Regions from separate parts of the Gorillibacterium terrae genome, predicted to be linked through region 2. Evidence: predicted binding sites of a transcription regulator. Region 2 holds the regulator's gene; each other region holds the start of a gene.
What was found. The regulator NrdR, encoded in region 2, represses ribonucleotide reductase genes. The targets are predictions, from matches to a motif close to AACACNATATATNGTGTT.

Region 1: a site for NrdR is predicted at 1,415-1,432, ahead of nrdI (class Ib ribonucleoside-diphosphate reductase assembly flavoprotein NrdI). Genes of this name have one in related genera too.
Region 3: a site for NrdR is predicted at 1,527-1,544, ahead of ACSEXS_RS05235 (adenosylcobalamin-dependent ribonucleoside-diphosphate reductase). Genes of this name have one in related genera too.

What each region holds. Positions count from the first base shown of each region.
Region 1 covers NZ_JBPPGI010000001.1:1,986,646-1,988,906, forward strand. The annotation lists gene nrdE (class 1b ribonucleoside-diphosphate reductase subunit alpha) at 1-1,006, opposite strand, end outside; gene nrdI (class Ib ribonucleoside-diphosphate reductase assembly flavoprotein NrdI) at 993-1,352, opposite strand; gene ACSEXS_RS08810 (TIGR03915 family putative DNA repair protein) at 1,711-2,261, opposite strand, start outside.
Region 2 covers NZ_JBPPGI010000001.1:1,010,712-1,012,972, forward strand. The annotation lists gene ACSEXS_RS04270 (lytic transglycosylase domain-containing protein) at 1-549, shown strand, start outside; gene ACSEXS_RS04275 (alpha/beta-type small acid-soluble spore protein) at 625-843, opposite strand; gene nrdR (transcriptional regulator NrdR) at 1,015-1,497, shown strand; tRNA gene ACSEXS_RS04285 (tRNA-Ala) at 1,695-1,770, shown strand; tRNA gene ACSEXS_RS04290 (tRNA-Lys) at 1,784-1,856, shown strand; tRNA gene ACSEXS_RS04295 (tRNA-Ala) at 2,196-2,261, shown strand, end outside.
Region 3 covers NZ_JBPPGI010000001.1:1,198,048-1,200,308, reverse strand. The annotation lists gene ACSEXS_RS05235 (adenosylcobalamin-dependent ribonucleoside-diphosphate reductase) at 1-1,378, opposite strand, end outside; gene ACSEXS_RS05230 (DinB family protein) at 1,785-2,261, shown strand, end outside.

The DNA.
Region 1 (2,261 bases), 980 kb from region 2:
TATCGCGCGCGCCCATAACCGCCTTCTTCTTCACCCGGTCGTCGGCCAGGAGGACGTCGTACATCTCATCCAGGTCCATATCGTCCAGGTGCTGCCCATATGCCTTGTAGACGCTATAAGGAGCGAACACGTGCAGCGGCTGGTTGTCCCGGGCCAGCTCGTAGAACCGGTTTGGCACGATCAGGCCGATGGATAGGGTCTTCAGCCGCGTGCGCTCGTCGGCGTTGATCTTCTTGCTGTCGAGGAACTCCATGAGGTCCCAGCCGAAGATGTTGTAGTAGGCCGCACCGGAGCCCTTGCGCTGCCCCATCTGGTCGGCATAGGAGAAGGCGTCCTCCATCAGCTTGAGCACCGGCATGATGCCCTTGGCTGCGCCTTCCACACCCTTGATCGGTTCGCCCCGGCCCCGCAGCTTGGACAGATTCACCGCCACGCCGCCGCCGATCTTGGAGAGCTGCATGCAGGTGTTCAGCACGTAGTTGATGGAATTCAGGGTATCGTCCGTTTCCAGCAGGAAGCAGGAGACGAGCTCTCCCCGGCGGCTCTTGCCGGCATTGAGGAAAGTCGGCGTGGCCGGCTGCACCCGCTGCTCCATCATCGAGCGCGCCAGCAGGAGCGCCGTGTCCGCGTTGCCCCGGCCAAGATGAAGAGCGACCGCGGCTACCCGATCCGCGTAATCCTCCAGATAGAGCGAGCGGTCGTTGGATTTGACCGCGTAATCCTTATAGAACTTGGAGGCGGCCATATAAGAGGGGAATTCGAACCGATAGCCGTAACTCGCGTCAAACACCTTCTCGATGTCCTCCATCGAATAAAGAGCCAGGAAGTTCTCGTAATAGTCCTGCTCGATCATATAGCGAATCCGTTCGGCGACCGTGGAGAACGGGACGCTCTTCGCCCGGACCTCCTCCATGAATACCTGAACCGCCTCGCGGTCCTTGTCCAACTGATAGAACCCGTTCGGGTCCAGCTTCATCAGCATGTTGTTCAGTTCAATATGCCGCAACCCGGCTCACCTCCGTCTTAAACCGTTCGGCATCTCCCAGCGTGCCGGACAGTTCGAATTTGCCGATCACCGGCACTTCGTACCGTTCCGCGATCACATCCGCGCTGCGCGCGAACTTGTCTCCCCAGTTGCGGTTGCCGCTCGCCGCAACACCGCAGAGGCGGGTATGGTTTTCCTGAAGAAAGGCGCTCACCCGTTCCGGCACTTGGCCGAAGCCGGTCGTGTACGTAACCAGCACGAAGGGCTCCTCCACCTTCAGGTTATCTTGAATTTGCAGGGCGGGCAGCCCGAGCTTTCGCACAAAGCGCTTCACGTTGCCTGTCTTGGAATCATAGACGACCAGCACTCCGTCCGCCTCCAATCCGTTGTCCATCTCGTATCCTAAATAACCCGCGAACGATTGTTCGAAACACCATATGTAGTCGGCATAGCTAACTTTACCGTCTATATATAGTGATGTCAATCACTTAATTTTGCATTCCGGCGATTCGGAGCTACCTATAAAAACCAAGAAAACCAGCTTGTTCGACCGTCCCCGATTCGTTAAAAAACGTCCAAAAGTCGGACAATTGGCGGATCGGCCACAAAAAAAGAGCGTTTCGCGAACGCTCCGGAATTGGCAAAAACGCGCTGTGACCACTTTCACGAACTCCAACCATTAATCTATTAACCTCATGAATAATAAGTCAGGTAAAAGAGCGGCATTACGTCTCGAGCCGCGGGGGATTCGCAGGCAAAGACGCCTGCTTGGAGTCGGCTATCCGCTCGGCGGCCATCTCCGGCAGATGGCCCCAATACCGCTTGGGCATATGGTTCATTCTCGCCCGCGGATTGGCCCGCTCCTCGATCCCGATGGTCTCATAGAACCGCTGCCACAACTGCTGATACATGAGCTCCTCCCCGCTCTCCTCCGGCAGAGACAGCTCCTCGATGTCCAGAAAGACGTGCTTGCCCGGCCGATGCGCAAGCGCCTTGCGGTGGGTGCGGTCATGAATCAGAAACGCCTCTCCTCCGAACCGGTCACAGAAATGATCCGCGATCAGCGGCAGCACTTCGTTCTGGGGCTCAATCTCCGCGACAAGCACCGAGCCGCGCGCCGAGAAGCGAAGAAACCCCAGCCAGCTATGAGCTTCCCGGGTCAAGGCTTGGACGGCTTTGTTCAGCTCGTGGACCGTATCGTCCGTCAGCTTCTCCAGGATTCGGGGCCCTTCGGCAAGGCCCATCCGCACAAAGCGAAGCAGCAGCAGCTCTTTGC
Region 2 (2,261 bases):
CGAAAAAAACGCGTGGCCGCGCTGCTTTTTCTTGCGATGATCCTGCTGCTTTTTTACAATAATACTTGGATCGGACGCCTTCTGTACCCGATTCATTACCGCGATGAAATCGAGCTTGCCGCCGCAGCCAATCAGGTCGACCCGCTCTTCATCGCCGCGATCATTCGGGTGGAGAGCAATTACCGGACGAAGTCAGAATCGCATAAAGGGGCCCTCGGAATCATGCAGCTCATGCCGGATACGGCGAAATGGCTGATCGACCGGGACAGCTCGCTCGCCTCCTACCGCAACCGCGACCTGACGGAGCCGTCGACGAACATCCAACTGGGGGCCCGTTACCTGAATTATCTGAATGAGCGCTTCGACGGCAACCGGGATGCGGTCGCTGCGGCTTACAATGCCGGACACGGCAAGGTTTCGCGCTGGTTGGAGGACAAAAGCTGGGACGGGACGCTGGCGGACGCCGACCGCATTCCCATCGGAGAGACCCGGAAGTACGTCAAATCGGTGGATTATTATTATACCAAGTATAGCCAGGTTTACCGCTGACCAAAGAAAAGAAGCGCCGGACAAGCTTTCGGCCTGTCCGACGCCTCCGTTCTCGTCTAGCTTAAGAATGAATCATTATTTGCCGGCCAGTTGCTGCTCGGCGATTTCGACCAGACGGCGGGTGATATGGCCTCCGATTGCACCCGTATCGCGGGATGCCATGTAGCCATAGTAACCGTCCTGCGGAATCTGAATGCCAAGCTCCTGGGCAACTTCATACTTCAGTTGATCCAAAGCCTGATTGGCTTGGGGAACAACCAGAACGTTGCTGCTGCGAGATTGTCCTGCTCCCATGTGTGTCACCTCCTTGTCAGTTGGTACCTGTATTATGTGCCGCAGGGAAGAGTTCATTCAGCAAGGAGACCGGAAGGGGATGGCAATTAAACCCACCGGGGCGAATCGCAAGCAGGGCCTGAAAGCTTGTTTTTTCACAGCCTATTACTCCGCGAGGGAAGGTGCCCTTGAATGAAATGCCCTTATTGCGATCACGTGGGAACCAAAGTCCTGGATTCCCGCGCCGCCAACGAGAACAAATCGATCCGCCGCCGCCGCGAATGCGAAAGCTGCCTGCGCCGGTTTACGACCTTTGAAATGGTCGAAGAAACGCCGCTGATGGTCGTCAAGAAGGACGGAAGCCGCGAAGAGTTCAGCCGCGACAAGATCCTGCGGGGCCTCATGCGGGCTTGCGAGAAGCGGCCGGTCTCGGTGGAGCAGATGGAGGCCATCGTCTCCGAGGTCGAGCGGAAAATTCGCGAAACCGCCCTTTCCGAAGTGGAGAGCCGGGAGATCGGCGAGCTGCTGATGGATGAACTGTATCCGGTGGACGAGGTGGCGTTCGTCCGGTTTGCCTCCGTCTACCGCCAGTTCAAGGACATTACGGTGTTCATGAAGGAGCTGTCCGCGCTCCTGCTCAAGAATCAGAGCGGCTCTGTTCCGGACAAGGAATAAGCACCGCCGGTGCCTGGCCGCAGAATCGGAACACTCGCATTCTGCGGCCCATGGGGGAAATGTGCAGAATGGGGCGATCCGGTTCCACCGCAACCTGCACTGTTTTTTTGAAAAAAAGCTTGTGCTTTTTGAACCTGTCCTGTATAATCAATTCTTGTGGTCGACAGAAACGGTTGTTAAGTCGCCGCGGGAATCAAGGGGCCTTAGCTCAGCTGGGAGAGCGCATCGCTGGCAGCGATGAGGTCAGGGGTTCGATCCCCCTAGGCTCCACCAAACAAGTTCATGTGGGTTCTTAGCTCAGTTGGTAGAGCAATTGACTCTTAATCAATCGGTCCAGGGTTCGAGCCCCTGAGAACCCACTACAAGCAAGAAAAGAACGGCATTCGTGCCGTTCTTTTCTTTTTTTACCGACGAGTGCAGCATTCAAGGCGTTCTTCAGACGATGAAGCTGCCGGAGGACCAAGCCAAGCAGATAGAGGAAGGCATCACCTCCAAAATGGCTTCCGATCCGAGGACAAGCAGGTCCCCATCCAACTGATCTTGGACCATGCGGGGCAAGGCGGTGAAGCATGATTTGGAATGGCTGAAGAAACTGCTGATTGATAGATAGAAAAAAAGACTTGCAAAATCCGATGCGATCCTGTAAACTCTTTAATTGTCGGCGAAAGAAAATCGCTTTTGCCGAGGCGGATCAATGAGGGGCCTTAGCTCAGCTGGGAGAGCGCATCGCTGGCAGCGATGAGGTCAGGGGTTCGATCCCCCTA
Region 3 (2,261 bases), 190 kb from region 2:
GATACGCTTCCTTCGCCATGAAGCCGTACAGCTTATCCAGGAACGCCAGCGATTCCGGGCTGCCGTAGCGGACTTCGAGCTTGATCATCAGCTCGGCCAGCCCCATCGTGCCGAGGCCGACGCGGCGCTCGCCCTGCTGGTTGATGCGGTTTTCTTCGAAATGGTACGGCGTCTTGTCAATGACGTTGTCCAGGAAGCGCGTGGACCAGCGGACCACCTTGCCGAGCTCGTCCCAAGCGACGTCGTTCTTATCTGCGTCATAGAACTTGGACAGGTTGATGGCCGACAGGTTGCAGACCCCCCAGGCCGGCAGGCCCTGCTCGCCGCACGGATTCGTGCAGATGATCGGGTTGAAATACCAGCTGTTGGACATCTGGTTGTAATACTCCATGAAGACGACGCCGGGCTCGGCCGACTTCCAGGCCGATTCGATGATCGTATGCCAAACCTCGCGGGCTTTCACGGTGCGGAACACCTTGACCGGATGGCCGGCCTTCTTCCACTTGTCGAGATCGCCGTCCCAGATTTCGTTGTAGCCTTCGACGGTCGTGTCCGGGAAGACGAGATCCCAATCCAGGTCTTCCTTGACGGCCTTCATGAAGCCGTTGCTGACGCAGACGGAGAGGTTCGCGTTCGTCACTTGACCCATGGTCTGCTTGACGGTGATGAAATCGAGCAGATCGGGGTGCCAGTCGTTCAGCATCAGCATGAGCGCGCCGCGGCGGCTGCCGCCCTGCTCGATCAGACCGGTGGTATAGCTGAACAGGCCGCCCCAGGATACGGCGCCCGAAGACGAGCCGTTGACGCCCTTGACGATCGCCCGGCGCGGACGCAGCGAGGACAGGTTGATCCCCACGCCGCCGCCGCGCGACATGATCTCCGTCATCTCGCTCAAGGTGGCCATGATGCCGCCGCGGCTGTCCGCCGGGGACGGGATGACATAGCAGTTGAACAGCGTCAGCTCGTCGCTGGCGCCCGCTCCGGCGGCGATGCGTCCGCCCGGAACCAGCTTCCAGTCGTCGAGGATGTAGCGGAAGTTCTCCGTCCATTCCTTTTGCTTGCTCGGGGCTTCGACGGAAGCCATGGCGGCGGCCAGCCGGTCCCACATTTCCTCCGGCGTTTTCTCGATCGTCAGCGTCAGCTTGTCGATATCCGAATGGACCAGCTCGCCGCTGCGCAGGCGCACCGTCACTTCGCGGCCGCTGCGCTCGATGACCTCCCCGACTTCCTTTGCCGGAAACTTGGGGTCATCCTTGGTCAGGACCAGGACGACGTCGCCTACCTTCGTGTTGGCGGTGTCCGCATCCTTGCGGGCGTAACGGTCCAGGAAAATTTTCTCGCTCAAGCCTTCCAGGCGATTTGGCGCCAGTGTACTCATCCGTCGATCTCCTCCTATGCTTGGCTGCTTGTCCGTTCGGCAGAGGCAGCGATAACGTTGCAAAAAATAAACGCCACTTGGCCGCACCGGCAATGTCTTGTGAATACCGGTACACCCCTACAAGATTTAGTGACAAATCTCATTATACCTCACAATATTTTGTGATACGAGTGGAACGCGGATCATTTTTTGCGGAAAATCCCCGGGTTGCGTCGCCCGTCTGTTTCTTTTCTCCGCCGCGCTCCCTTTTTTGCCGCCTCCTCCGAACGCGAAGCGATGGCTTTTTTGGTGGCCTCTGGCATAAACGGCTACTTTTTACGGCTTCCGACAAGGATTTTGCCTTCTCGGCGCGAATACTTTAGTGGTAAAAAGGTTTGGAAGAGAGAGAAGGAGGCACCGAAGGAAGATGAGCAAATCCAAGCAAGAACTGATCGACGCCATGATGGCTTGGCCGAAGCAGGCCGAGGAATGGAAGCAGGTTCCGGAGAACAAATGGCATAGACCGCTCGGTCCGGGAAAATGGACCGCCGCCGAGGCCGTCGCCCACCTGCTGAAATGGGACCGGTATTTCCTGGAACGGGCCGTCCGACCGGTTGCCGAACAAGGCCCCATCACCTTAGAGCATACCGATTTCGATTCCTTCAATAAAGAGGCCGCCGTCTTCGGCGCTTCCACCCCGCCCGAGCAGCTGCTCGACGACGCCATCGCCGTCCGCAACGAGATCCTCTCGCTGCTCGGCCAACAGCCGGACAGGCTGTTTCAGCCCGAGCAGGCTTACCTCGACGGAGCCGGACACCGCTTCGACGTGGAGGAATACATGACCGATTTTATCTCGCACGATCATCACCACATGGATCAGATTCGCGCCAGCTTCGCCCAGGAG